4 regions of the Streptomyces drozdowiczii genome follow, and region 1 is predicted to be linked to each of the others. Evidence: riboswitches for the same ligand, from Rfam matches in the RefSeq annotation. Region 1 holds a riboswitch; each other region holds the start of a gene.

The links. Region 1 has a riboswitch for cyclic di-AMP ahead of NEH16_RS27740 (C40 family peptidase). Riboswitches for the same ligand answer to the same signal wherever they lie in the genome.
Positions count from the first base shown of each region.
Region 2: it holds a riboswitch for cyclic di-AMP, as region 1 does, so the genes downstream of both, NEH16_RS12180 (C40 family peptidase) here and NEH16_RS27740 (C40 family peptidase) in region 1, are expected to answer to the same signal.
Region 3: it holds a riboswitch for cyclic di-AMP, as region 1 does, so the genes downstream of both, NEH16_RS19155 (transglycosylase family protein) here and NEH16_RS27740 (C40 family peptidase) in region 1, are expected to answer to the same signal.
Region 4: it holds a riboswitch for cyclic di-AMP, as region 1 does, so the genes downstream of both, NEH16_RS28235 (LysM peptidoglycan-binding domain-containing protein) here and NEH16_RS27740 (C40 family peptidase) in region 1, are expected to answer to the same signal.

Region 1 covers NZ_CP098740.1:6,080,642-6,087,627, reverse strand. Annotated here, with positions in the region: gene NEH16_RS27750 (ATP-dependent Clp protease proteolytic subunit) at 80-712, shown strand; gene NEH16_RS27745 (hypothetical protein) at 720-1,028, shown strand; cyclic di-AMP (ydaO/yuaA leader) riboswitch at 1,367-1,531, shown strand; partial or broken gene NEH16_RS27740 (C40 family peptidase) at 1,667-2,007, shown strand; gene NEH16_RS27735 (ATP-binding protein) at 2,018-2,449, opposite strand; partial or broken gene NEH16_RS27730 (helix-turn-helix domain-containing protein) at 2,655-3,513, shown strand; gene NEH16_RS27725 (DUF397 domain-containing protein) at 3,539-3,736, shown strand; gene NEH16_RS27720 (8-amino-7-oxononanoate synthase) at 3,751-4,893, opposite strand; gene bioB (biotin synthase BioB) at 5,036-6,238, shown strand; partial or broken gene NEH16_RS27710 (adenosylmethionine--8-amino-7-oxononanoate transaminase) at 6,231-6,986, shown strand, end outside.
Region 2 covers NZ_CP098740.1:2,737,739-2,744,724, forward strand. Annotated here, with positions in the region: partial or broken gene pcrA (DNA helicase PcrA) at 1-1,816, opposite strand, end outside; cyclic di-AMP (ydaO/yuaA leader) riboswitch at 1,978-2,128, shown strand; gene NEH16_RS12180 (C40 family peptidase) at 2,127-3,281, shown strand; gene NEH16_RS12185 (hypothetical protein) at 3,340-3,693, opposite strand; gene NEH16_RS12190 (C40 family peptidase) at 4,003-5,049, shown strand; gene NEH16_RS12195 (GNAT family N-acetyltransferase) at 5,092-5,853, shown strand; gene NEH16_RS12200 (LuxR C-terminal-related transcriptional regulator) at 5,867-6,571, opposite strand; gene NEH16_RS12205 (ATP-binding protein) at 6,555-6,986, opposite strand, start outside.
Region 3 covers NZ_CP098740.1:4,189,561-4,196,546, reverse strand. Annotated here, with positions in the region: gene eno (phosphopyruvate hydratase) at 1-371, opposite strand, end outside; gene NEH16_RS19155 (transglycosylase family protein) at 679-1,395, opposite strand; cyclic di-AMP (ydaO/yuaA leader) riboswitch at 1,400-1,568, opposite strand; gene NEH16_RS19150 (transglycosylase family protein) at 1,854-2,897, opposite strand; gene NEH16_RS19145 (cytochrome P450 family protein) at 3,004-4,338, opposite strand; gene NEH16_RS19140 (nucleoside triphosphate pyrophosphohydrolase) at 4,348-5,310, opposite strand; gene NEH16_RS19135 (SurA N-terminal domain-containing protein) at 5,344-6,000, opposite strand; gene NEH16_RS19130 (GtrA family protein) at 6,137-6,520, opposite strand; gene NEH16_RS19125 (glycosyltransferase family 2 protein) at 6,535-6,986, opposite strand, start outside.
Region 4 covers NZ_CP098740.1:6,201,562-6,208,547, reverse strand. Annotated here, with positions in the region: partial or broken gene NEH16_RS28245 (SpoIIE family protein phosphatase) at 1-59, opposite strand, end outside; gene NEH16_RS28240 (antitoxin) at 978-1,166, opposite strand; partial or broken gene NEH16_RS28235 (LysM peptidoglycan-binding domain-containing protein) at 1,346-2,211, opposite strand; cyclic di-AMP (ydaO/yuaA leader) riboswitch at 2,215-2,399, opposite strand; gene NEH16_RS28230 (2,3-dihydro-2,3-dihydroxybenzoate dehydrogenase) at 2,824-3,660, shown strand; gene NEH16_RS28225 ((2,3-dihydroxybenzoyl)adenylate synthase) at 3,713-5,371, shown strand; gene NEH16_RS28220 (isochorismatase family protein) at 5,405-6,037, shown strand; gene NEH16_RS28215 (HelD family protein) at 6,201-6,986, shown strand, end outside.

The DNA of each region.
Region 1 (6,986 bases):
CTGTACGTCCTGTACATTTTTTACGGAAGCGTGCGCGGGCGCCCCGCTGTGCCCGCGCGACCGGAGGAGAGGCACCGCCGTGTACCGTCCCGTCGCCCGTCACGTCCTGCCCGAGTTCACCGAGCGCACCTCCCAGGGGTCCCGGACCCTCGACCCGTACTCCAAGCTGCTCGCCGAGCGCGTCGTCTTCCTCGGCACCGCCCTGGACGAGACGGCCGCCAACGATCTGGTGGCCCAGCTGATGTACCTGGAGCACGACGCGCCGGACCGGCCCGTCTCGCTGTACATCAACTCGCCGGGCGGCTCGTTCGGCGCGATGACGACCCTGTACGACACGATGAACTTCCTCGGCTGCGAGGTGGAGACCTACTGCCTGGGCCGGGCGGGGGCCGGGGCTGCGGTGCTGCTCGCCGCGGGCGCCCCGGGCCGGCGGCACATGCTGCCCGGCGCCAAGGTGGTCGTCAGCCAGCCCGCGCTGGACGAGCCGGTCCAGGGGCAGCCGTCCGACCTGGAGATCGAGGCACGGGAACTGGCCCGGATGCGCGACACGATGACCGCCATGCTGGCCCGGCACACGGGGCGCTCCGCCGAGCAGGTCACCGAGGACACCGAGCGCGATCTCGTCCTCGACGCGGAGGCAGCTCTGGCGTACGGGCTGGTGGACCACATCGTGCGGAACCGGCTCCCGGTGCCGCCGCGCTCCGGGTGGTGAACCGGGGATGCAGCCACCGGAGTTCTCGCCGCTGCCCGCCCTGACCCGGGCCGAGTCCGAGTTCATCGACCGCTATCTGCATGTGGTCGACCAGGTGGGCCGGATCAACCCGGCGCACGGGGACGACACCTACGCGGCCCTGCGCGCCGCCCAGGCGCTCGCCTCGCACGCGGCGGCCTTACGGGACGCGCTCGCGCTGATGCACCGGCGCGGCGAATCACGTATCCACAGCGCCACGTTGACCCGCGCGCTGCGGGCGCTGGACGGCGAGCGGCGGGCGGGCCGGGTCGCCCTGCCGCCCGCCCCGCCGGACTGACACCCCCGCAGGTCACCGACACGCCCGAGGGGTGCGCCGGATTTCCTCGCTCGTTCGGCGTAGGAGTTCCCTCTCACGAGCGACGGGCCGATTTGCCTTTTCCTGATGCGCGGGGGGCGGATTCCTTCGCGACGCCGCTGGTACGGCCGTGGCCGCGGGCGGCCGGCGGACCGCCGTACGGGTTTCCGTCCACCTGAACGGGCCATCCGTGACGGTCTTCACCGATGGCTGTTCCGGCTCGGAAATCCGGCCCGAGGTGAGTCAAGATCCGTGGGACGACAAGCCCCCGCCACCGCGGCGGGGCGGTCCGGGCGGACGCCGAGTCCTGCCGCCGCCCGGATGACTGGTCGACAGGAGTGGATCGGCAGGAGTGGAGGACCCGAGCACTACGGGACCGCCGGATCTCCGGTTGTCCCTCGGGGTGAAGCCGCGTCACGCGGCCGGGCGACTTCGCCAGCCCGAACCCGACAGGTCATCCTTCACAGGCGGCTGACGAAGGGTTGCGCATGAGTGCGCAGGTTCATGTCCCGTCTCTGCTCGCCCGGGCCACCACGGCCTCGGTCATGACTCTCGCCGCCGTCGGCGGCACGCTGTGCGTCCCAGGAGCCGCGCCCGAGGCGCAGGCGGCCGGCCACGCGATGAAGGCCCTGAAGATCGCCGCGTCGAAGAAGGGGGCGCCCTACCGCTGGGGCGCCACCGGGCCCGGCAGCTTCGACTGTTCGGGGCTGACGCTCTATTCGTTCAAGAAGGCCGGCAAGAAACTCCCCGGACGGCCCAGCAGCAGTACAACAGGACCAGGCACATCTCGGCGTCCAAGCGCCAACGAGGTGACCTGGTCTTCTTCCATTCCGGGCGCAGCGTCTACCACGTCGGCATCTACGCCGGCAGCGGGAAGATCTGGCACTCGCCGAAGACGGGCGCCGTGGTCCGCCTGGAGAAGATCTGGACGCGGAGCGTCTACTACGGCCGGGTCGCCTGACCCGGCCGCCTCAGGGCTGGACGGGGACCTGCCACGGGAGCGCCACCCAGACGGTCTTGCCGCCGTCGGCGGTGGGGGTGACGGCCAGCCGGCCGCCGTACTCCTTGGCCAGCGAGCGGATGATGACCATGCCGCGGCCGTTGTCCTGCTGGACGGCGGCGGGCAGCCGCTGCGGCCGGCGGGGGTGGCTGTCCGTCACCCCGAGGCGCAGTTCCTCGTCCCGTTCCAGGCGCAGGTCGACGGTGAAGGTGGGCGACTGCCCGAAGGTGTGCAGGACGGCGTTGGTGGCCAGCTCCGAGAGGATCAGGCGGACGGTGTCGGCCAGCTCCGCGTCCTCGGGCAGGCCCCACTCCGTCAGTACCCGGGCGACGAACCCGCGGGCCGCGGAGACCGAGACCGGCTCGCTCGGCAGGGTGACGCGTGCTTCCTGATGGTCTGCCATGGCGAGCCGTCCCTTTCCCACCCGATACCGGACCGGCGAGCGGTCCGGTTGTGCTTCGCGCCAGATTGCCACCGATGCTCCCCTCCGTGGCGGCGATCCACCAAGATATGCATATATCTGTCCCTCAAACCGGTGAACTCTCCCCACACGGGCCCGCTCGGGCGCCACACTGTCTGCTCGTCGGGCAGCGGGAGGGAGCCATCGGATGCAGCACGGCCCTGCGGTGCGGCGCCGCAAGCTGGGAGAGGAGCTGCGGAGCCTGCGTCACACGTCAGGTCTCACGAGCCGGGAGGCGGCGGCGCTGCTCGGCTGGCACCAGTCGAAGGTGAGCAGGATCGAGACAGGTGTCAGCGGGGTGCGGCCGGATGACGTGAACCGGCTTCTCGACGCGTACGGCATGGACGATCCGAAGCTCCGCGAGGTCCTGGGCGCGCTCGCCGGTTCGGCGGGCGGGGCGGCGCCGGCTGGTGGCACGCCTACCGGGGGCTCATCCCGCCCAGTACCGCGACTTCATCAGCCTGGAGTCGCAGGCGCGCACCGCCCGCACGCTGGAGACCACGGTGGTCCCGGGCCTGTTGCAGACGGCCGACTACGCCCGCGCGGTGACCCGGGCATCGCTGGACGGACTGCCGTCCGGCCAGCTGGACTCGCTGGTGGAGGTGCGGCTGACCCGGCAGGGGGTGCTGCGCAGCGATCCGCCGCTGCGGCTGAGCGCGGTCCTGGACGAGGCGGTGCTGCACCGGGAGGTGGGTGGCCGAAGAGTGATGCGGGAGCAGCTGCGCCATCTCGCCCGGGTGGCACAACTTCCCCATGTGCAACTCCAGTTGCTTCCGTTCTCGGTCGGCGGCTATGTCAGCCTCACCAGCCCTTTCGTTATCTTCTCCTTTCCGACCGCTTCCGACCTTGACGTGGTCGTTCTTGACCACTTGACGAGTAGCCTCTATCTGGAACGGAAAGAAGACCTTGCGGCGTACAGCTCGGCCTTCGAGACCCTTCAGACGCACGCGCTGTCGCCGGAGCACACGCTGGACCGGATCGCCGCGATCGACCGCGGCGACCGGTGACCCCCCACCGCCCGGAGGAAGCGTCATGTCCGAACACCTCGCCCGGCACGCCTCGCGCTGGCGAAGCAGCAGCTACAGCACGGGGATGAACAACTGCGTGGAGACCGCGCCGTCCGGGAGCGGCCGGCTGCTGGCCGTGCGCGACTCGAAGGACGTGGCCCGGACGCCCCTGGAGTTCTCCACGGCGGCCTGGACGTCCTTCGTCTCCGGCTTGAAACGCTGAGCCGGACCACCGCCTCAGCTCTGCGGTGCGGTCCTCCGCACCGTCTCCACCGCCCGCGCGATCTGTTCGTCCGTCAGATCCGCGCGGGCGGTCAGCCGGAGCCGCGAGATGCCGTCGGGCACGGACGGCGGCCGGAAGCAGCCCACCGCCGTCCCGGCCGTCCGGCAGTCGGCGGCCCAGCGCACGGCGGCGTCGGCCGAGGGCGCCCGGACCGAGACGACCGCCGCGTCGGGCCGCACCGCGGTCAGCCCGGCCGCCGTCAGCCCCTCGTACAGCGCGGTGGCGACCGTACGCGCCCTGAGCGCGCGCTCCGGTTCGCGGCGCAGCAGCCGGAGTCCGCCCAGGGCCGCGCCGACGGCGGCCGGGGCGAGCCCGGTGTCGAAGATGAACGTCCGCGCGGTGTTGACCAGGTGGTCGATGACCCGGGCAGGGCCGAGGACCGCGCCGCCCTGGCTGCCCAGGGACTTGGACAGGGTGAGCGTGGCGACGACGTCCGCGTCGCCCGCGAGCCCCGCCGCGTCGAGCGCGCCGCGTCCGCCCTCGCCGAGCACCCCGAGTCCGTGCGCGTCGTCCACCAGGAGCGCGGCGCCCTCCGCCCGGCAGACGGCGGCCAGCGCGGCGAGCGGCGCGGCGTCGCCGTCCACGGAGAACACCGAGTCGGTGACGGCCAGCTTCCGGCCCCCGTGCCCGCGCAGCGTCTTGCGGACGGCCTCCGGGTCGGCGTGCGGGACGACGGCGGTCTCGGCCCGGGAGAGCCGGCAGCCGTCCACGATGGAGGCGTGGTTGCCCGCGTCGGACGCGATGAGGGCGCCGCGTCCGGTGAGCGCGGTGAGGGCCGCGAGGTTGGCGGCGTAACCGGAGGAGAGGACGAGCGCGGCCTCGAAGCCGCAGAACGCGGCGAGTTCGCGTTCCAGCTCGGCGTGGAGCGCGGTCGAGCCGGTGACCAGGCGGGAGCCGGTCGCCCCGCCGCCCCAGCGGCGCGCCGCGTCCGCCGCTGCGGAGGTCACCTCCGGGTGCCGGGTGAGCCCGAGGTAGTCGTTGCTCGCGAGGTCCAGCGGCTCCGCCTCGGCCTCGCGGGGCCGCAGCCTGCGGACCAGGCCCGCGTCCGCGCGCCGGCGCGCCTCGTCGTCGATCCAGTCGAACGGGGTGGCGGGCATGGGCGGTCCCTTTTGTAGGCAGCTCACAGACCCTAACCGGGCTCATGCCGAGACACGGTGTGGCAATGCACACACCCCCTGTCAGCTCTGTTGTCCGGTTCCTCCTTGGCTCGGGGCGGTGCGGTGCGTCAGGATCATCGCCATGGACCTCCTGAACACGCTGGTGGACAAGGGGCTGCGGCGCGAGCTGCCGACCCGTGAAGAAGCGCTCGCCGTGCTGGCGACCCCGGACGACGCACTGCTCGACGTGGTGGCCGCGGCCGGCGAGGTGCGCCGTCAGTGGTTCGGACGGCGGGTGAAACTCAACTATCTGGTCAATCTGAAGTCCGGGCTCTGCCCCGAGGACTGCTCGTACTGTTCGCAGCGGCTCGGCTCCAAGGCCGAGATCCTCAAGTACACCTGGCTGAAGCCGGAGGAGGCGTCGAAGGCGGCGGCGGCCGGGGTGGCCGGCGGCGCCAAGCGCGTCTGCCTGGTGGCCAGCGGCCGGGGTCCGACGGACCGGGACGTCGACCGGGTCTCGCAGACCATCGAGGCCATCAAGGAGCAGAACGAGGGCGTCGAGGTGTGCGCCTGCCTCGGCCTGCTCTCCGAGGGCCAGGCCGACCGGCTGCGTTCGGCGGGCGCCGACGCGTACAACCACAACCTCAACACGTCCGAGGGGACGTACGGGGAGATCACGACCACCCACACCTACGCCGACCGCGTCGACACGGTGCAGCAGGCGCAGGCCGCCGGGCTCTCCGCCTGCTCGGGGCTGATCGCGGGCATGGGCGAGAGCGACGAGGACCTGGTCGACGTGGTCTTCTCGCTGCGCGAGCTGGACCCGGACTCGGTGCCGGTCAACTTCCTGATCCCGTTCGAGGGGACCCCGCTCGCCAAGGAGTGGAACCTGACGCCGCAGCGCTGTCTGCGGATCCTCGCGATGGTGCGGTTCGTCTGCCCCGACGTGGAGGTGCGGCTCGCGGGCGGGCGCGAGGTCCATCTGCGCTCGATGCAGCCGCTCGCCCTGCACCTGGTCAACTCCATCTTCCTGGGCGACTACCTGACCAGTGAGGGCCAGGCCGGGCAGGCGGATCTGGACATGATCGCGGACGCCGGTTTCGAGGTGGAGGGGGCGGGTACGACGACGCTCCCCCGGCACCGCGCGGACGCGGCGGCGGGCTGCGGCTCCCATGCGGCCGAGGGCTGCGGTTCGCACGCGGGCGGCGGTTGCGGGCCGTGCGGGGAGGGCGCGGAGGCGGAGGCCGTTCCCGCCGCCGAGGTGCCGGAGACGCCGGGCGCCCGCACGGACCTGGTGGCGGTCCGCCGCCGCGGCGCCGGTACGGACCTCGCGCCCAATGCCTGAGCCGCTCTCCCCCGCCGTACTCCGGGACCTGGACCGGGCGCACGTCTGGCATCCGTACGGCCCCATGCCGGGCCGGCAGGAACCGCTGGTCGTGGAGTCCGCGTCCGGGGTCCGGCTGCGGCTCGCCGAACCCGCCCACGGACAGCGCGAGTTGGTCGACGGGATGTCCTCCTGGTGGTCGGCCGTGCACGGCTACAACCACCCCGTGCTGAACGAGGCGGCACGCGGCCAGCTGGACCGGATGAGCCATGTGATGTTCGGCGGGCTCACTCACGAGCCCGCCGTCCGGCTGGCGGCCCGGCTGGTGGAGATCACCCCGGAACCGCTGCGCCACGTCTTCCTCGCCGACTCGGGCTCCGTGTCGGTCGAGGTGGCCGTGAAGATGTGCCTCCAGTACTGGCGGTCGGCCGGGCGGCCGGCCAAGAAGCGGCTGCTGACCTGGCGCGGCGGCTACCACGGGGACACCTGGCAGCCGATGTCGGTGTGCGACCCGGAGGGCGGGATGCACGAGCTGTGGTCCGGCGCGCTGCCCCGCCAGGTCTTCGCGGACGAACCGCCCGCCGGTTACGGTTCCGGGCCCGACCCCGCGTACGCGGCGCATCTGCGCGAGCTGATCGCGCTCCACGCCGACGAGCTGGCGGCGGTGATCGTGGAGCCGGTGGTCCAGGGGGCGGGCGGCATGCGCTTCCACTCCCCCGGCTATCTGCGCGTACTGCGCGAGGCGTGCGACGCGTACGGCGTGCTGCTC
Region 2 (6,986 bases), 3.3 Mb from region 1:
TCCAGGAACTCCGCGAGCGTGCCCGACCCCTCCTCCTCGCCCCGGTCCTGCTCGAATTCGAGGGCGACGGCGGCGAGCTCCTGGAGGTTCTCGATGCGGGTCTCGTCCTGGGGGTCGGTGGACGCCTGGAGCTCGGCGAGATAGCCCGTACGCTCCAGGACCGCTTCCAGCACCACGGCGGGACCGGCGCCGGACTCCACGACCGTGCGCAGCTCCTCCATCAGCGTGTTGAACCGCTTCACGGCGTTGGCCGAGCGGGCGGCCATGCCGTACGCCTCGTCCACCCGGCGCAGCGCCTGCGGGAAGGTGATCTTCTCGCGCAGCGAGAGCGCGTCGATCATGGCCTCGGCGCGCTCTCCGATGCCGCGCTTGGGCACGTTGAGGATGCGGCGGAGCGGGACGTTGTCCTCGGGGTTGGCGAGGACCCGCAGGTAGGCCAGGACGTCCCGGACCTCCTTGCGCTCGTAGAAGCGGACGCCGCCGACGACCTTGTAGGGCAGGCCGACGCGGATGAAGATCTCCTCGAAGACACGGGACTGCGCGTTCGTCCGGTAGAAGACGGCGACGTCGCCGGCCTTCGCGTCGCCCGCGTCGGTGAGGCGGTCGATCTCCTCGGCGACGAACTGCGCCTCGTCGTGCTCGGTGTCCGCGACGTAGCCCGTGATGCGGGCGCCGGTACCGGCGTTGGTCCAGAGGTTCTTGGGGCGGCGGCTCTCGTTGCGCTCGATGACCGCGTTGGCGGCGGACAGGATCGTCTGCGTGGAGCGGTAGTTCTGCTCCAGGAGGATCGTCGTCGCGTCCGGGTAGTCCTCCTCGAACTGGAGGATGTTGCGGATGGTCGCGCCCCGGAAGGCGTAGATCGACTGGTCCGCGTCACCCACGACGCACAGCTCGGCGGGGGCGTTCTCCGGGCCGGCCGGGCCGACCAGCTCGCGTACCAGCGTGTACTGGGCGTGGTTGGTGTCCTGGTACTCGTCGACGAGGACGTGCCGGAAGCGGCGGCGGTAGTGCTCGGCGACGTCCGGGAACGCCTGGAGCAGGTGGACCGTCGTCATGATGATGTCGTCGAAGTCCAGCGCGTTGGCCTCGCGCAGCCGGGCCTGGTACATCGCGTACGCCTGGGCGAGCGTCTTCTCGAAGCCGTCGGCCGCCTGGCCCGCGAAGGTCTCCTCGTCGATCAGCTCGTTCTTGAGGTTGGAGACCTTGGCGGTGAAGGACTTCGGCGGGTACCGCTTCGGGTCCAGCTCCAGATCGCGGCAGACCAGGGCCATGAGCCGCTTGGAGTCGGCGGCGTCGTAGATCGAGAACGAGGACGTGAAGCCGAGCCGCTTGGACTCGCGGCGCAGGATGCGGACGCAGGCGCTGTGGAAGGTCATCACCCACATCGCGTTGGCCCGGGGCCCGACCAGCTGCTCGACGCGCTCCTTCATCTCGCCGGCGGCCTTGTTGGTGAAGGTGATCGCCAGGATCTGGCCGGGGTGGACGCCCCGCTCGGCCAGCAGGTGGGCGATGCGGTGGGTGAGCACCCTGGTCTTGCCGGAGCCCGCGCCGGCCACGATGAGCAGGGGCGACCCGGCGTGCACGACGGCGGCGCGCTGCTCGGTGTTCAGCCCGTCGAGCAGCGCCTCGGGGTCGATGACGGGGCGGTGCGCGCCGTCGCGGTAGTACGCGTCACGGGGCGGCGGGGGCCTTCGAACACGCCCGCGAACAGGTCCTCCGGCACCGCTTCGGGTGCGGGGTCCTCGGGGGGCGGCGGGGGCGCGTCCTCCTCCTGCTGGAGGCCGGCCAGGAAACTGTCGTCAAAGAGGCTGCTCATCGCTGTCCGAGTCTAAGGCGCCCGACTGACACCCGGCCCCGGTCCGAAAAGGTCACGGAAATGTATCGGGCATATCGCACACCAACCTTCACAGCGGCCCCATCAGTTGGCTAGCGTGCACGTTCGGACGGCCCGTACCCCCAGAGGCGACCTACGCCGAGCGTGCCGCCACGCCGAATCCGGGCCCGCCCGGAACCGGGGACCCACACGTAGTACCGGGGTGAATCGGTCCTTCCCCACCGGACCGTAGGGCAGCCTTCCGTTCCGCCCGAACCCGACAGCTAACCCGGTAGGCGGTCCACGGAAGGAGATGCCGGCCTTGGCGTCGCATCGCAAACCGCGCACCCGGATGCGCTCCACCGTCCCCGCCGTCGGGCTGACCTCGGCCGCGCTGGCCTCGGTGACGCTGCTGTCCTCCCAGAGCGCGATGGCCGCGCCCGCGCCGAAGCCGAGCATCGAGGAAGTCCAGAAGAGGGTCGACGACCTGTACCGGCAGGCCGGGACCGCCACCCAGAAGTACAACCAGGCCAAGGAGGCCACGGACCGGCAGAAGTCCAAGGTCGACACGCTCCTGGACAGCGTGGCCGAGCGCACCGAGAAGCTGAACGACGCCCGCAGGACGCTGGGCAACTACGCCGCCGCCCAGTACCGCAACGGCGGCCTCGCGCCGACCGCGACCTTCTTCCTGGCCGACGACCCGCAGTCGTTCTTCGACCAGACGCACCTCATGGACCGGATGGCCGAGCGCCAGCAGCAGGCGGTCACGGAGTTCCGTACGCAGCAGGCGAAGGTGTCCAAGCAGCGGGCCGAGGCCGTGGAGAGCCTGGAGACGCTGACCGAGTCGCAGGCCGATCTGCGCACCAGCAAGCAGAACGTCCAGACGAAGCTGACCGAGGCCCGGACACTGCTGTCGAAGCTGACCGCCGAGGAGAAGGCGCGCCTGGCGGAGCTGGAGCGCAAGAAGGAGGCGGAGGCGAAGCGGAAGGCGGCGGAGCTGGCGAAGAAGCAGGCCGCCGCCCGTAAGGAGGCCGAGCAGAAGGCCAAGGAGTCGGGGAGCGGCGGTACGGAGACGGGCTCGGGCTCCGGCTCGGACACCGGCTCCGGGAGCAGCGCCTCCACGAAGGCGGAGAAGGTCCTCGCGTTCGCCCGCGCCCAGATCGGCAAGCCGTACGTCTGGGGGGCGACCGGCCCCGCCTCGTACGACTGCTCGGGACTGACGCAGGCGGCCTGGAAGGCGGCGGGCGTCGACCTCCCGCGGACCACCTGGGACCAGGTGAACGTCGGGACCCGGGTCGCGACGGCCGATCTGCAACCCGGTGACCTGGTCTTCTTCTACGACGACATCAGCCACGTCGGGATCTACAAGGGCGACGGGATGATGATCCACGCGCCGAAGCCCGGGGCGAACGTGCGCGAGGAGTCGATCTACTACATGCCGATCTACGGGAGTGTGCGCCCGGCCTGACCGGGGAAGAGGGCCGGTCCGCGCGGACCGGCCCGCTCTTCCGGGGCGCGTCCGCCGCTCAGGTCCAGAGCGTGGCGATGAAGATGTTCGCCAGGGTCAGCGCGCCGACCGCCGCGAAGGCGCCCTTCTCCACCTTCTCCTCGTCCCGCTTGATGTAGACGAGCCCCAGGATCACGACCAGGAACAGCAGCTTGATGCCGATCTTGACGTTGTTCACGGGGTGGTCGTCGGCCTGGTCCAGGCCGACGAGGGCGACGCCGGTGACGAGCATGGTCAGCGCACCGTGCAGCATGCCGGGGACGAACCGGGCGGTGCCGGCCTTCATCGCCTTCATCTGGCCGAGGAAGCCGCCGAGCAGGGCGGCGATGCCGATGATGTGCAGGGCGACGACGAAATCGATGAGTACACGCATGGTTCCGCACCCTAGAACCCTCTTCCCGTACCGCTCCGGGCAGGGTGGGGCCTACGGGCCGCTTGAATGATGAATGCACTTTTTGCCTGATTCTGCGACCCTTTTCCCGGTCAGCAGGGCTGCAAGAGCGATCACGCAGTGACAATGCCACGCCAAGAGCGGGCAATAACCGTCATAACGACACCTTCCCGTGACCTGGGATTAGCGTCCCTTCCCGGTGGCCGTGGACCAGGAACCGTCCTCCCCGGCCACCGGAGAAGCCCGCCGGTATACCCCGCCGGGCCGTCGCACGGAAGGACGCCCGCCCCCGTGGCAGCGCATCGCAAACCCAGGCAGCGCCTCACCACCGCCTCCGCGGCCCGCGCCGCGGCGACCCTCGCCGTCGCCGGAGCCGCGACGGCCGCCGTGCTGCCGGGAGCCGCGCACGCGGACCCCGCGCCCACCGCGAAGCAGGTCAAGGCCCAGGTGGACCGGCTGTACCGGGAGGCGGAGGTCGCCACCGAGAAGTACAACGGCGCGAAGTCCGAGGCGACCGCCGCCGCCAAGTCGGTCGACGCCCTGCGCGACGAGGCCGCCCGCAGGACCGCCCGCCTCAACACCGCCCGCGACGTGCTCGGCGCGTACGCCGCCGCGCAGTACCGGTCCGGCGGCATCGACCCCTCCGTGCAGCTGGCGCTCTCCTCCGACCCCGACCAGTACCTGCGCCGCGCCACCTACGCGGAGCGGGCCGGAGAGCGCCGGGCCGCCGAGGTGCGCTCGGTGCGCCGCCAGGTCGCGGAGATCGCCCAGGTACGCGCCGAGGCGGCCGGGAAGCTCACCGAGCTGGCCTCCCGGCAGGCCGCCCTGAAGGAGCACCGGGCGACCGTCCGCGCCAAGCTGGCCGAGGCCCGCCGCCTGCTCGCCCGCCTCACCCCGGCCGAGCGCGCCTCCTACGACGCCTCCGAGGAGGGCCGCGGGGCCGGCCACGCCGACCGCAGCGCCCCGCGCTCCCCCGTCGCCGCGCCCAACTCCCGCGCCGCTCAGGCGGTCGCCTTCGCGTACAACGCCCTGGGCAAGCCGTACGTATGGGGCGCGACCGGGCCGAACTCCTTCGACTGCTCCGGGCTCACCCAGGCCGCCTGGCGCGCCGCCGGGGTGTCGCTGCCCCGGACCACGTACACCCAGATCAACGCCGGGCAGCGGGTGCCGCGCTCCCAGCTGGCCCCCGGGGACCTGGTCTTCTTCTACTCGGGCATCAGCCATGTCGGCCTGTACATCGGGAACGGCCGGATGATCCACGCGCCGCGTCCCGGGGCCCCGGTCCGGATCGCGCCCCTCGACGAAATGCCCTTCGCGGGGGCGACCCGGGTGGCATAGGCTCCGGCCCTCCGAAGCCAACGGCCCGAAGGACACCCGCACATGCCGATGGACGCCGACGTCCAGACCCATGCCCGTACGCTCACGCTGCGCTCCCCGGACCATGTCCGCGTCGGGCCGTTCGTGATCCGCTACAACCCGAACTGGTCGCTGAAGTACGCCAACTACGCGATCCCGGACCAGGACGCCGAGCCCACCCCCGGCGAACTCGACGCACTCATAGCGGCGTTCCGCGAGCGGGACCGGATGCCCCGCCTGGAGTTCCTGCCCGGCTGGGCGCCCGCCGTCGAACCGGCGCTGCTCGCCGCCGGGTTCACCGTCGAGAACCGCGCCCCGATCCTCGCCTGCGCCCCCGGCGGCCTCGTGGACCCGAAGCCGGTCGCGGGCCTGGTCATGGCCGAGCCCGCGTCCGACGCGGAGTTCGCCGCCGCCGCGCTCGTCCAGCACCTGGGCTACGGCGGGGAGGGCGAGCCCGAGGACGGCACGGTCGAGTGGCTGCGCGACGCGGTCGCCGGCGGCGGGGTCGCCGCGCTCGCGACGGTCGGCGGCGTACCGGCGGGCGCGGGCGGCTGCTCGGTCCCGGTGGACGGGCTGAGCGAGCTGGCGGGCCTGGCGGTCGGCGCGGACTTCCGCCGCCGGGGCATCGGCGCCGCGCTCTCCGCCCACCTGACGCGCACCGCGTTCGCGCGGGGCTGCCGGGTGGTGTGGCTGGAGCCGGGCGACGCCGACGTGGAGCGGATCTACGTCTCCATCGGCTACCGCAGGATCGGCGAGAAGTTGAACATCTCGCTGGACCCGGCCTGATCCGAAAAGGCCCCTAGACCAGCCGTCGCGCCGTCGCCCAGCGGGTGAGTTCGTGGCGGTTGGAGAGCTGGAGTTTGCGGAGCACCGCCGAGACGTGGGACTCGACCGTCTTCACCGAGATGAACAGCTGCTTGGCGATCTCCTTGTACGCGTAGCCCCGGGCGATCAGGCGCAGCACCTCGCGCTCGCGCTGGGTCAGCCGGTCCAGGTCCTCGTCGACCGGGGGCGCGTCCGTGGAGGCGAAGGCGTCGAGGACGAAGCCGGCCAGGCGGGGCGAGAAGACGGCGTCGCCGTCCTGGACCCGGAAGACCGAGTCGACCAGGTCGGTGCCGGTGATCGTCTTGGTGACGTACCCCCGGGCGCCGCCCCGGATGACGCCGATGACGTCCTCGGCGGCGTCGGACACGGAGAGCGCGAGGAAGCGCACCGGGTTCTCGGCGGCGCCCATCAGGGGCGCGCAGCGGCGCAGCACCTCGACGCCGCCGCCGCCGGGGAGGTGGACGTCGAGGAGGACGACCTCGGGGCGGGTCGCCGTGATGACGGTGACCGCCTGGTCGACGTCGGCCGCCTCGCCGACGACCTCGACGCCGGTCTCCTCGGTGCGGCCGATCTCGGCCTGGACGCCGGTGCGGAACATCCGGTGGTCGTCGACGAGCACGACTCGTACCCGGCGCTGCGGGTTCTCCTGGCCCCCGGCCGCCTCACTGGTCCCGTTCATCGCTCGTCCTCTCCATCTCAAGCTCGACCTCGGTGCCCCCGCCGGGCACCGAACGCAGCCGGGCCGTGCCGCCGTTGCGCTGCATCCGGCCGATGATCGATTCTCGTACGCCCATTCTGTCCCCCGGTACGGAGTCCAGGTCGAACCCCGGGCCCCGGTCCCGAACGGAGACGAAGACCGTGCGGCCCTCGACCTCCGCGTAGACCTGGACGGCGCCGCCCTCGCCACCGTACTTGGCGGCGTTGACCATCGCCTCGCGTGCGGCCTGCAGCTGCGCGGACAGCTTCTCGTCCAGCGGGCAGTCGCCGACCACGACGACCTCCAGCGGGACGCCGTGCTTGTCCTCGACCTCGGCGGCGGCCCGTTTGACGGCCTCGGCCAGGGTCTCCGGCTCGTCGTCCTCGTCCTTGCCGGT
Region 3 (6,986 bases), 1.9 Mb from region 1:
TCGGAGGCGGCGTGGGCGACGGCGAGGGAGACGCCGAGGATGGCATTGGCGCCGAGCGAGCCCTTGTTCTCCGTGGCGTCCAGGTCGAACATCGCCTGGTCGATGAGGCGCTGCTCGGTGGCGTCGTAGCCGACGAGCTCCGGGCCGATCTGCTCGATCACGGCCAGGACGGCCTTCTCGACACCCTTGCCCTGGTAGCGGTTGGGGTCGCCGTCGCGAAGCTCAATGGCCTCGAACGCGCCGGTGGAGGCGCCGGACGGAACAGCAGCACGACCGGTGCTGCCGTCGTCGAGGCCGACCTCGACCTCGACCGTGGGGTTGCCCCGGGAGTCGAGGATTTCCCGGGCTACGACGACGTCGATGGACGGCACGAGGCATCTCCTTCTGGGATATGACGCTGGTTGTGCAGGGTCGCTTTGGCCTTGCGACAAGAGCCTAACCGGCCCGGCCGTCTGCGTCGGCCGACCGCCCGTCCCCTGGGACGAAAAAGGACCCGAGGGCGGGCATACCGGGGCGGAACGCCAAATATTTACTGGTCAGTAACTACAACAGTTGAACGGTCCACGAGGTGCGAACGCCCCTGATGCGGCGTGCCCCGGCCCGGCACACACGGGGGGAGAGTGCGTGCCGGGCCGGGGCGGCCTGAGCGATCAGCGAGGAGGGATCGCGGCTGCTTCGTTACTTCGTGAGGTGGAGCTGCTGACCCGGGTAGATCAGGTCGGCGTCCTGGACGATGTCCTTGTTCAGCTTGAACAGCCGCTCCCAGCCGCCCTTGACGTGGTGCGCGGAGGCGATCTTGCTCAGCGTGTCACCGGCGACGACCTTGTACTCGCCGTCACCCTTGGCGACCTTCTTGCCGGTGGGGGTGGTGACCGTCTTCTTCGGGGCGTCCGAGCGGTCGGAGCGGTTGGTGGCCGGGGCCTCGGTGCGCTCGGCCTTCTTCGGGGCGGCCTCCTGCTTGGGGGCGGCCTCCTGCTTCGCGGCACCGGAGCCGGTGTCGACGCCCGGGTCGACACCGTCGTTGGTCAGGTTGCCGGCACCGGCGCAGGACCAGGCGCCCGGGCCCTGCATGTCGAGGAGCTTCTCGGCGGTGGCGATCTGCTGGGCCTTGGTGGCCAGGTCGGCGCGGGGCGCGTACTGCGTACCGCCGGCGGCGGCCCAGCTGGACTGGGAGAACTGCAGGCCGCCGTAGTAGCCATTGCCGGTGTTGATCGACCAGTTGCCGCCGGACTCGCACTGGGCGACGGCGTCCCAGGTGGCGACGGAGGCGGCGGAGGCGTTGGTCGCGCCCATCAGCGGCACGGCGACGGCGGCACCGGCGACACCGGCGAGCGTCGCGACACGGACGGCCTTGGAGGGGCGGCGGTGCTTGTTGCCCTTGCGGTTGAGCAGCATCGAGTCTTCTCCTCACCGACGCCTGCGAGGTGAGCTGTCGGGTTCGGGCCAAGTGAGTTGCCCGGCCGCGCTCCTGGCGCGACTTCACCCCTAGCCGGCCCCGGTTCGTCTCCCGACGACCGGGCCCAGCGCCTACCTGGGTCCCCCGCTCCTGCCTACGGCGCTTTCGCGTCTGTTCCCTTCGACCGACGGCAGGATTCGGCGTGACGGTCGACGGGGCCCGCGGTGCGAGCGGTTCCGACCGTAATCACACCCACCGGCCATATTCAAAGAAGGACATACCGGATAATCATCCCGTAAGAGCATCCGATGAACCCTCATTTGTGCAGGTCGGAACGGATGCGGCGGGACCTCCCGGACAAGCAGCGTGAGTTCACGCAAAGAGACCCATGTCTCACTCGGTCAAAAGTGGGACATGGGCCTCTTAAACCACCCAAAGCACAGAGGGCTCTAACGGCTCATCCGGCGCTCTCGGCGACCTTCTCGGGGGCCGGGCCGGCCAGGCCCAGATCGAGGTTCTGACCGGGCAGGATGAGGTCCGGGTCGGAGCCCACCTCGGCCTTGTTCGCCTCGTACAGCTCGGGCCAGCCGCCGGGCAGCTCCTGCGCGTCGGCGATCGCCCAGAGGTTGTCGCCCGGCCGTACGGTGTACGTGCCGTCAGCCGGCCGCGTGGCGCTGTCGCGTGCGTCACCGTCACCCCGCGAGGCGTGCCGGCCCGCGTCCCGCCCCTCGGCCGTCCCGGCGGCCTCGTCGGCGGCCGGGGCGCCCCGGTGCTTGCCGCCCTTCGCCCGCGCGTCGTCCGCCGCGCTCGCCGAGGGGTCCGCGGAGGGGTCGGCGGACGGCGTCGTGGACGGGTCGGCGGAGGCGGACGGGTCGGCGGACGGGGTGCCCGAGGGGTCGGCGGACGGGGAGGCGTCGGCGCTCTTGCCCGCGTGCTTGCCGGAGCCCTTGCCGGCCTTCTTCTCCGTGGCGGCCGAGCCGGACGCCGCGTCCGACGGGGTGGCCGAGGAGGCCGAGGACGCGTCGTCCACCGGGTCGGTGCCGAGACCGGCGTCGAGGCCCGAGTCGGCGCTCCGGGCGGGCTCGTCCGCGTCCTGGTCGCCCGGGTCCACGTCCGCCTTGCCCGCGGCCTTGGTGAGCCCGGAGATCACCGCACAGCTGGGCCACGCCTTCGGGCCCTTGGCAGCCAGGACCCGTTCGGCCACCGCGATCTGCTGCGAGCGGCTGGCGAGGTCGGCGCGCTCCGCGTAAGCCTCGCCGCCGTACGCCTTCCACAGCTCCGGCGTGAACTGGAGACCGCCGTAGGAGCCGTTGCCGAGGTCGGCGCTCCAGGTCCCGCCGCTCTCGCAGTCGGCCACCCGGTCCCAGGTCGCGGTGTCCGCGGCGTGTGCGCTTGCCGCGCCGAGCAGCGGGATGGCGATGGCCGAGCCGGTGACGCCTGCGGCGACCACGATGGCGGGTGCCTGACGAGGGCGGCGGTGTCTGCCGTTCGCGGAGCCCATGGGAGATGCCTTCCGTGTGACTGACAAGCGACTGGTGAGTCGAACGGTGAACCTAGCGAAACTCGAACGTGAGTCACAAGTCGATGCAGTAGAGATCACGCGAAAGTCACAGAGTTGACAGAGCGTCACTTTCCCGGGTGCGCGCCCCCGGCGTGAATTCCACCGGCAGAGTGCGCAGTCCGCGCATGATGAGCCCGCCGCGCCACCGCAAATCCCCCGATTCTCCCGCAAGTCGCAGGTCCGGAAGGCGCGTCAGCAGAGTGGCGAGCGCGGCCTGTCCCTCCAGCCGCGCGAGCGGCGCTCCCAGACAGTAATGAATGCCGTGGCCGTAGCCGAGGTGCTGATTGTCGCTCCGCGACAGGTCCAGGGTGTCCGGTCCCGCGAACCGCTCGGGGTCCCGGTCGGCCGCCGCGAGCACCACGAGCACCGGATCGCCCTCCGCCACGCGCTGCCCTCCGATGGTCAGCGGCTCGGTGGCGAACCGCCAGGTGGCGAGCTCCACCGGGCCGTCGTAGCGCAGCAGTTCCTCGACCCCGGTGGCCAGCAGTTCGCTGTCGCCGGCCGCCAGCGCGCGTTGCAGCCGCTCGCGCTCGGCGGGGTGGTTCAGCAGGGTGTGGACGCCATTGCCGATCAGGTTCACGGTCGTTTCAAAACCGGCGAAGAGCAAGATGAAGGCCATCGCGGCGGCCTCGTTCTCCGTCAGGTGCTCGCCGTGGTCGCTCGCCCTGATCAGCCCGGAGATCAGGTCGTCGCCCAGGTCCTCGCGCTTGCGGTGGATCAGTTCGAGCAGATAGGCCCGCATCTTCTTCACGGACCGGGCGACCCCGCCGCGCGGCCCGCCGCCGTGCCGGATCATCATGCCCGCCCAGTCCCGGAAGTCGTCCTGGTCCTCGCGGGGCACGCCGAGCAGGTCGCAGATCGCGTAGATGGGGAGCGGGAAGGCGAACTCGTGGATCAGGTCGGCCTCCCCCTTCTCCACGAACCCGTCGATGAGCCGGTCCGTCAGCTCCTGCACCCGGGGCGCGAACTGCGCGATGCGCCGGGGCGTGAACGCCTTGGAGACCAGGCGGCGCAGCCGGGTGTGGTCGGGCGGGTCGATGTTGAGCAGGTGCGTCATCAGCTCGGCCTTGCGCTCCCCGGGGATGCCGGTCTTCCCCTTGGCATGCGCGGGCTCGGCGTGGTGCGCCGGGTTCTTGGACAGCCGCGAGTCGGCGAGCGCCTGCCGGGCGTCCGCGTACCGGGTGACGAGCCACGCCTCGACCCCGCTGGGCAGCGTGGTGCGGTGCACGGGACTGTGCTCGCGCAGCCAGGCGTACGCGGGGTACGGGTCGGTGGCGAACTCCCAGGTGAAGAGCTCGGGCGCGGGCGGCACGGCGGCGGACGAGGTGTGGGCGGGGCAGCCGGCGGGTACGGCCGCGGCTTGGGCGGGGCTGTCGTTCACTCCCCGACGTTATCCGGTGCCCTCCGCCGTCCGGATCGCGTCCCGGTACGCGCGGCCCGCGGCGCGCAGGGCGGCCTCCGGGTCGATGCCCTCCTCCTGAGCCTGTACGGCGAGGGCGAGGAGGCGGTAGCCGATGTCGTCACCCTCGGGGAGCGGCACGTCGAGTCCGGCGGTACGGACCCGGCTCGCGAGCTTCGCGGCAAGCGCCAGGCCGGGCTGGCCGATCGGTACCCCGTCGGTGACGGATTCACGCTGCTTCTCGATCGCCTTGGTGCGCATCCAATGGGCGCGACTGTCCTCCGGGACCTCGGCGGTCTCGTCGCCGAAGACGTGCGGGTGGCGGTGGATCAGCTTCTCGATGAGCGTGCCGGCCACGTCGTCCACGGAGAACGGCTCCTCTTCGTCCTCCTCCGCGATGCGCGCGTGGAAGACCACCTGGAGCAGTACGTCCCCCAGCTCCTCGCGCAGCTCCTCGCGGTCGCCGTCCTCGATCGCCTCGACCAGCTCGTACGCCTCCTCGATGGCGTACTTGGCGAGGCCCTTGTGGGTCTTCTGCGAGGTCCAGGGGCACTCGACCCGGATGCGGTCCATGACCTGGACGAGGTCGAGGAGCCGGGCGCCCGGCAGGTCGTACGCGCCGGGCAGCAGCTCCAGGTCCGGCATCCGCACCCGTCCGGAGCCGGCCAGCCGGGCCAGGCCGTCGGTGAGCGGCTGATTGCCCGCGCCGCCGGTGAGGACGACCACGGTCCGGCCGCCCGCGCAGGCGTCCACCAGCTCCTGGGCGTCGGGCACGCCCGGGGTGACGGTGACGCCGGCCTCGCTCAGATACGGCAGCTGCGGCTGCTCCGGCTCGCCGCAGCGCACCTCGTCGGCGCCGTGCAGCGCCTGCCAGGCGGGCCAGGACAGCAGTCCGGGCGCGACCCGGTGGCTGACGGTGAGCAGGACGATGCGGCCGGGGTCTTCAGCGTTCACGCCACCGAATCTACCCCGGCCGTCACAGCGGGCTCAGGCCCCGGCCTCGGCGGCCGCCTGGGCGGGCTTGGTGACCTGGGAGATCCACGGGGCCTTGTAGTCGCCCAGCTGGATCTGCTGGTTGTCCCAGGTGCCGTAGCGGGGGTTGACGTCGACGTTCAGCGCCTTGGACGCCTTGGTGAGCGCGTCGCCGATGGCCTTGGTGCCCTCGGGCGTGGACGGGTCGGCGCCGAGGGCCTGGCCGAGCTTGGTGATCTGGATCTGCTCGCGCAGGAAGGCGTCGATCTGGCCCGGGGCGAGCCAGCGCTCCTGGAGGACGGCCTGCTGGAGGCCCTTCTCGCCGCTGTACTGGGCGACGGCGGACTGGCGCATCTGCTGGATCTCCGCGCGGCTCACCGTGACGCCCGCGTCCGCCGCGGCCCGGTCGAGGACGCGGTCCAGGATCAGCCCGTGCAGCTTGGCCCGGGCCAGCTGGCCGGACTGGTCGGTGAGCTGGGCGGACTGCGGGGACGAGCCCTGCGCCTTGCGTACGTCGGCCACCTGCGCCTGCACGGTGGACACCGTGATCCGGTCGCCGCCGACGACGGCCGCGGCGCCGGGGTGGGCCTGGCTGCCACAGGCGGTGACGAGCGGCGCTGCGGCGAGCAGCGCGGCGGAGACGGTGAGCGCGGTGCGACGGCGGCGGTGCAAAGGAGCCTCCCGAGGAGATTGTGCGGCGGTGCACAAAGCCTTGCGGTGATCGATGTTAGGGAGTGGAACCGGTCCGGGCCACTGATTCGACCAACGATTCGGGAGGAGTTGGGGATGCGGTCCGCCGTCGGGCGGCTCAGCCGACACGTTCGGCCGTTTTCGACGGTGTGTCCGGCCGCAGCATGATCGTGCGCGAGACCACGAACGTGATGGGGATGGCGGCCGCGGCGGCCACCAGCGGGGCGTAGCGGTCGCTGAATCCGGCCAGGTCGACCAGGAGGTAGACGCCGCCGGTGGTGATGACGAAGTTGGCCGCGTTGGTGAGGGGGAAGAGCAGGAACTTCCGCCAGGTGGGCCGGGTGCGGTACGTGAAGTACGAGTTCAGGAAGAACGAGCCGATCATGCTGAGCGCGAAGGCGAGCACATGGGCGGCGATGTACGGCAGCCAGTGCAGCAGGAGCAGGTAGAGGCCGTAGTACGTGCCGGTGTTCACCGCGCCGACGACAGCGAAACGTGCCATTTGTGCGGTGACCGTCATCGGCGTACGAACTCCCGGGGCTCCGGTTCGGCGGCGGCTTCGCGGGTCCGGGCGTTGGTGGCCTTGACCAGGAAGTGCGGGCGGCGCTTCACCTCGTAGTAGATACGCCCGACGTACTCGCCGACGACCCCGGCGAGCACCATCTGGACGCCGGCGAGCGCGGTGACCACGACGAGCAGGGTGACGTAACCGGGGGTGTCGACACCGCGCACGAGGGCGACGCCGACGATCCAGGCGGCGTACGCGAGGGCGACGGAGGTCAGGAGCAGGCCGAGGTAGAGGGCGGCGCGCAGGGGCTTGTTGTTGAAGGAGAGCAGCCCGTCCAGGCCGTAGTTGAGGAGCTTGCCGAAGGTCCAGGCGGAACGGCCCTGTTCCCGTACGGCGTTCTCGTAACTGAACGTCGTGGTGGGGAAGCCGACCCAGGCGAAGAGGCCCTTGGAGAAGCGGT
Region 4 (6,986 bases), 120 kb from region 1:
TCCCGGCGCCCGGAGACCTCCAGCAGGTGGGAGCGGCCGTCCGGGCCGCGTAGCCGCATCCGGCGTACGACGGGGCCGTGCGAGTCCGCCGCCTGCCGGGCCAGCGCCCAGAGGCCGTAGACGTCCTCCGGCGCCAGTCTGGCCGCCAGGGCCCCGATGGTGCCGGGGAAGCCGCCGGTGCCGGTGCCGAGGATCGCGTCGAGATCCGCGTCCGCCTCCACGGCGCCGGTGGCGAGGTTCCAGTCGAAGCGGCCGATGCGCACGGGCGGCGAGGTCCTGGCGGGCAGCTGTACGGGGAGCGGCTCGCCCTCCCACTCGGGCCGGATGCCGGCGTCCGCGAGGCCGGCCAGTTCGGTGCTAAGGCGGTCGGCGATCCGCTGGAGGCGGTCCCGCTCGACGGCGGGCACCGGCTCGTCGGCCGTCGCACCGCGCAGGACGACGAGGACGCCCACCGGTGCGCGGCGGCGCAGTACCGGCATGTACAGGGAGCCGAAGGGGAACGGCAGTCCGGCCATCAGCTGCGGGAAGCGCCGCATGGCGTCCTCCGCGTCGGTGAGATACACCGGGCTGCCGGTGCGGAACGCCTCGGCGACCGGGAACGGCCGGTTGACGTGCATCCGCCACCAGGGCGGAGCAGGGGGCCGGGGAATCCGGCGAGGACGGCGAGCCGGAGCAGGCCGGGGGTGCGCGAGGGGAGGTAGATCCCGCCGGCCCGGCCGCCGACCGCCTCGATGGCGTGTACGACGGACTGGGCGAGCACCAGGGACAGGTCGTCCGGTGCCCGGCCGTCCTCCGGTCCTGCGGGCGGGCCGTCGCTCGGGCCGAACGGCAGCTGCCCGGCCGCGCCGTGCCAGGTCACACAGCAAGGATGCTCCCGGGCGGGCCGCGCGGCACGTCGGAGGCCGCCCCGGACGCGCGGGAGCGGTGGACACCACCGGCTGTGGCGTCCACCGCTCCCGTACGGTCCGTGCGAGCGCCTACCGGCCCTGGTCGGGCGGGCGGCGGTCGCCGAGCTGGTCGTTCATCTTCTGCTGAGCCGAGTCGACCTGGCCGCCGTACTTGCCGCCGGTCTTCTTGTCGACGTAGTCGCCGCCCTTCTCGACTCCCTGGCGGGCCTGGTCCGGATGCCCCTTGATCATGTCCTTGATCTTGTCGAGCATGCCCATGACTGACCTCCTAGAGACGCTGACCGTTCCAGCATCCACGTCCTGCCGTGCCCTCGCATTCCGGGACGGGCGCCGGCGCCGCCGCGGGCGGCAGGGCACGCGAAAGGGGTGGAAAGAAGCGCTTCCGCTTCTTTCCACCCCTGCTCACGGCCCTGCCCCGAGCGCGGGGCCGGTGTGGATCAGTACGCGCCGAAGACGTTGTCCATCGAGCCGTACGTGGCGGCGGCGTAGTTGCACGCGGCCGTGATGTTGGCGACCGGGTCGTAGATGTCCGTCGACGTACCGGGCACGTGGTAGGCGTCGAAGGTGGGCTGGATCACCTGGAGCAGACCCTTGGAGGGGGTGCCGTTGACGGCGTTGATGTCCCAGTTGTTGATCGCCATCGGGTTGCCCGAGGACTCGCGCATGATGTTGCGGTAGATGCCGTCGTAGCTGCCGGGGATGCCCTGCTGCCCCATGATCGCCAGGGATTCCTTGATCCAGCCGTCGAGGTCGTCGGTGTACGTGACGGACGCCTGGGTCTCGGCGGGCTTCTCGGCGGCGACCGGGACAACCGTGCGCTCGGAGCGGTCGGCGCGGTCGGCGCTCTCGGTCCGGGGGCGGTGTCGCCGTTCTTCTCGGCGGTCTCCGCCTTGAACGCGCTCTTCTTCGCGGCCTTCGGGGCGGCGGCCTCGGACTTGGCGCCGATGGTGAGCTTCAGGCCCGGGTGAATGAGGTCGGGGTTGCTGCCGACCGCACCGCGGTTGTCCTTGTACAGCCGCTCCCAGCCGCCGCTGAGGGAATGCCCCTGGGCGATCTTGTAAAGCGAATCGCCGGACACCACGGAATAGGTGGTGGGCGTGGCCTTGCGCACGGCAATTTCCTTGCCGGCGACGGAAGTCGGGGCCGCGGCCTTTTCGGCGACGACGGTCTTGGCGGGGGCGGCGGAAGCCGATCCGGCCGAGATCAGGGGGAGCGCGAGAACGGCTCCGCCCGCGCTGACGGCGATGAAACCGCGGGTCAGGGACGCGGACTTGGCACGACGGTGCTTACCCGTGATGGGCATGGCGTATTTCCTCTCCGTCGCCTGCGAGGTGAGCTGTCGGGTTCGGACTGGAGATGTCCGGTCGCGCATGGCGACTTCACCCCTAGCCGCTCCGGATTCCGGACCGGCGGCAAACCTGGGTCCCCCGCTCCTGCCGTACGTGAGTGGTCGGGTTCCCGGACGGCGGCAGGATTCGGCGTTCCATCCGGATTGATGACGGGACCGTAAGCGAGAAACGACGGCCGGAACAAGCCCGGAATTGCTGATCACAATTGTTTTGCAAGATCAATCAAAGGAAATGCTCATGATCGCCCGCGCCGGGGGAAGTCAAATTTCTTGGCACGACTGGGAACCGGGAGATCGGATTGCGCGTCAGAAACGGCTGACGTGACGCTGCCCACTGAGGACACAATGGCAGCATTCGTCCGTTTTGAGATCATCTGACATCATCAAAACCACCCCGAACGCCCGCAATTGACCTTTTGCCTAAATAGGCTCAAAAGGGACATGAGGCAACCCGGGAAACGGCCGGGATCGCGGATTCGGACCCCCTCGTCGGCGTGATCACTCTATGGTTAGGCTTACCTAAGTGTTGCCGCCCCTCGTTCACCGTCACAGGGAGACCCCAAGACCATGGCGCCGCGTTCCGCCCCTTCTTCCCGTCATTCCGTCGCCCCCGCCGACCAGGAACTCGCCGGGCGGCTGGCCCTCGTGACAGGAGCCGGACGCGGTATAGGAGAGGCGGTCGTGCGGGCGCTCGTCGCGCGCGGCTGCCGGGTCCTGGCGACCGACGCGGCCCCGGAGGGCGTCGACGCCCTCGCCCGGGAGTACGAGGGGAGCGTCGTGGCCCGGACGCTGGACGTCACGGACGCGGCGGCCGTCGAGGCCCTGGTCGCGGATGCGGAGGACACGCTCGGCGCCCTCGACATCGCGGTCAACGTGGCCGGGATCCTGCGCTGTTCACCCGTCACCGAGCTGACCGACGAGGACTGGCGGGCGACCTTCGCCGTCAACACCGACGGGGTCTTCCACGTCTCGCGGTCCGTGGCGGGCCGGATGGCGGACCGGGGCGCGGGCAGCATCGTCACCGTCGCGTCCAACGCCGCCGGCATCCCCCGTACGACCATGGCGGCGTACGCCGCCTCGAAGGCCGCCTCCGTCATGTTCACCAAGTGCCTCGGCCTGGAGCTGGCCCCCCGGGGCGTCCGCTGCAACACCGTCTCGCCCGGCTCCACGCTCACCGACATGCAGCGCGGGATGTGGCCGGCCGGTGAGGCGCACGACGACGGGCCCGCCGCGCGGCGCGTCATAGCCGGGGACCTGGCGAGCTACCGCACGGGCATACCGCTGGGCAGGATCGCCGAGCCGGCCGACATCGCCGAGGCGGTCGCCTTCCTCGTCTCCGACCGGGCCCGCCACATCACCCTGCACGACCTGTACGTCGACGGCGGCGCCACCCTGCGCGCCTGATCCGTCCGCCCGGCGCCCCCGAAAACGGCCCTCCCCCTGGAGACCTGGAACGATGACTGCTGCACCGTACGAAGACGCCCCGACCTGGCCCGCGGAGTTCGCCGCCCGTTACCGCGCGGCCGGGCACTGGCGCGGCGAGACCTTCACCGGCATGCTGCGCGAACGGGCCGAGGCCCACGGCGACCGCGTCGCGCTGATCGACCCCGCGCCCGAGCGCCGCGCCTGGACGTACCGGGAGCTGGACGAGCGCGCGGCCCGGCTGGCGGCCGGCTTCCGGGCGCGCGGGATAGCCAAGGGCGACCGGGTCGTCGTCCAACTGCCCAACATCGCCGAGTTCGCCGAGGTCGTCTTCGCCCTCTTCCGGATCGGCGCGCTCCCGGTGTACGCGCTGCCCGCCCACCGCGAGACGGAGATCGGCTACTTCTGCTCCTTCGCCGAGGCCGTCGCCTACGTCATCCCGGACCGGCACGCCGGATTCGACCACCGCGCGCTGGCCACCGCCGTACGGAAGCAGGCGCCCACCCTGAAGCACGTCTTCGTCGTCGGCGACCCGGGCGAGCACACCGCCCTGTCCGATGTGCCGTGCGACGCCGCCGGGGAGCCCGAGGACGGGCCCGAGCCGCACGACCTGGCCTTCCTCCAGCTGTCCGGCGGCACCACGGGGGTGCCCAAGCTCATCCCCCGTACGCACGACGACTACATCTACTCGCTGCGCGGCTCCAACGAGATCTGCGGCGTCGACGCGGACACCCGCTTCCTCGTGGTCCTGCCCGCCGCGCACAACTTCCCGATGAGCAGCCCCGGTTGGCTCGGCACGCTGTACGCGGGCGGCACCGTGGTCCTCTGCCCGCGCCCCGACCCGGCCACGGCGTTCCCGGTCATCGAGCAAGAGCGCGTCACCATGACGGGCATGGTGCCGCCGCTCGCCCTGGTGTGGACGGACGCGGCCGCTTCGGCGGAGCGGGACCTGTCGAGCCTCGAACTGATTCTGGTCGGCGGCGCCAAGTACAGCGAGACGGCCGCCCGGCGCCTCGAACCGGCGCTCGGCTGCCGGCTGATGCAGGTCTTCGGCATGGCCGAGGGCCTCGTCAACTACACGCGCCTGGACGACGACTACGAGACCGTCGTCTCCACCCAGGGCCGGCCGATCTCCGAGGACGACGAGATCCGCATCGTGGACGACGCCGGACAGGAGGTCCCCGAAGGGCAGTTCGGGCACCTGCTGACCCGGGGGCCGTACACGATCCGGGGCTACTGGCGCGCCCCCGAGCACAACAGGACCGCGTTCACCGAGGACGGGTTCTACCGCACGGGCGACATCGTGCGCCGCACCCCGAGCGGCCATCTCGTCGTGGAGGGGCGGGCCAAGGACCAGATCAACCGGGGCGGCGAGAAGGTCGCGCCGGAGGAGATCGAGAACATCATCCTGGCCCACCCGGCGGTGCACGACGTGTCGGTGGTCGGGGTGGCCGACCCGTATCTCGGTGAACGCACTCTGGCGTACGTAATTCTGCGCGAGGGCGCCGAATCGCCCGGGGCGCTCGCCGTGAAGCGGCATGTACGTGAACGCGGAATCGCCGCGTACAAGGTGCCCGACCTCGTCGAATTCGTGGACGTGTTCCCGCAGACGGGGATCGGCAAGGTCAGCAAGAAGGGCCTGCGCACCGATTCCGTCCCCACCTCCGCGTCAACTCCCCCCGCACAGAACTGAGTCCGCCCCGCGCGGCACCGAAAGGCTTCCCCCATGGCACTTCCCGCCATCGCCCCCTATCCCCTGCCCGGCGCCGACGAGCTCCCGGCGAACCGGGTCGCGTGGACCGTCGACCCCGCGCGCGCCGTGCTGCTCGTCCACGACCTCCAGAACCACTTCCTGCGCGCGTACCGCCCCGGCGAGGAGCCGCTGACCGGCATGCTCGCGAACACCGCCCGCGTGATCGAGGCCGCCCGCCGCGCCGGAGTCCCGGTGGTGCACTCGGCGCAGCGCGGCGGCCAGACCCCGGAGGAGCGCGGCCTCCAATTGGACTTCTGGGGGCCGGGGATGGCGGACGACCCGGAGGCACTGGCGTCACCGGACGAGGTGGCGCCCGCGCCGGGCGACACGGTGCTCACCAAGTGGAAGTACAGCGCGTTCGTCCGCACCGAGCTGGAATCCCTCATCCGCGACGCCGGCCGCGACCAGCTGGTGATCACCGGCGTGTACGCGCACATCGGCGTCCTGATGAGCGCCGCCGACGCGTGGATGCGCGACATCCAGGCGTTCGTGGTGGCCGACGCGGTCGCGGACTTCTCGCGCGAGGAGCACGACATGGCGCTGCGCTGGGCGGCGGGCCGCTGCGCGGTCGTGACGACGACGGACGCGCTGCTGAAGGAGATCTGAGCGGACAAGCACGCGAAATCCCCGGTGCGCAATTGCGGACCGGGGATTTTCTCACGTATATTTAGTGGTTCTGTGCGCCCACAGAAAAGGCCCCTCACCGGGGGCCAACAAGAATCACCATATCCGTCAGGGAGCTGTTTTGTCAACTCGGGAAAGCGCCGAATTGCAGAAGGAACAGGAATACATCGACCGGCTCCACCACCGTGTCGACGTACTGCGCGGTGACGCCGCCGAGCAGGTCCAGGACGCCCTGACGCCGGTCGGCACCGGCCAGCAGGCCCGGCTCGAACGCGATGTCCTGGTCGCCGAGCGCTCCGGTCTGCTCGCCGCGCTGAACGCGGTGGACGGCTCGCTCTGTTTCGGGCGCATCGATCTCACGAACGGCGTCGCGCACCATATCGGCCGTATCGGAATCCGCGAGGACGACACCGAGCACACGCCTTTGCTGATCGACTGGCGCGCCCCGGTCGCCCGCCCCTTCTATCTCGCCACCAGTCACACCCCGATGGGTCTGCGCAGGCGCCGCCACCTCACGACCGAGGGCCGCACGGTCACCGAGCTGCACGACGAGATCCTGGACGTCGGGGACCGCGAGCGCACCGGTTTCGAGGACCCGAGCGGCGACACGGTCCTGCTCGCCGCGGTGAACTCGGCGCGGACCGGACGCATGGCGGACATCGTGCGGACCATTCAGGCCGAGCAGGACCGCATCATCCGGGCACCGCACCGGGGCGTCCTGGTGGTCGAGGGCGGGCCCGGCACCGGCAAGACGGCCGTCGCCCTGCACCGGGCGGCGTTCCTGCTGTACGAGCAGCGCGAGCTGCTGGCCAAGCGCGCGGTCCTCATCGTGGGCCCGAACCCGGCCTTCCTCGGCTACATCGGCGAGGTGCTCCCCTCGCTCGGTGAGACCGGCGTCCTCCTCGCCACCCAGGCCGAGCTGTTCCCCGGT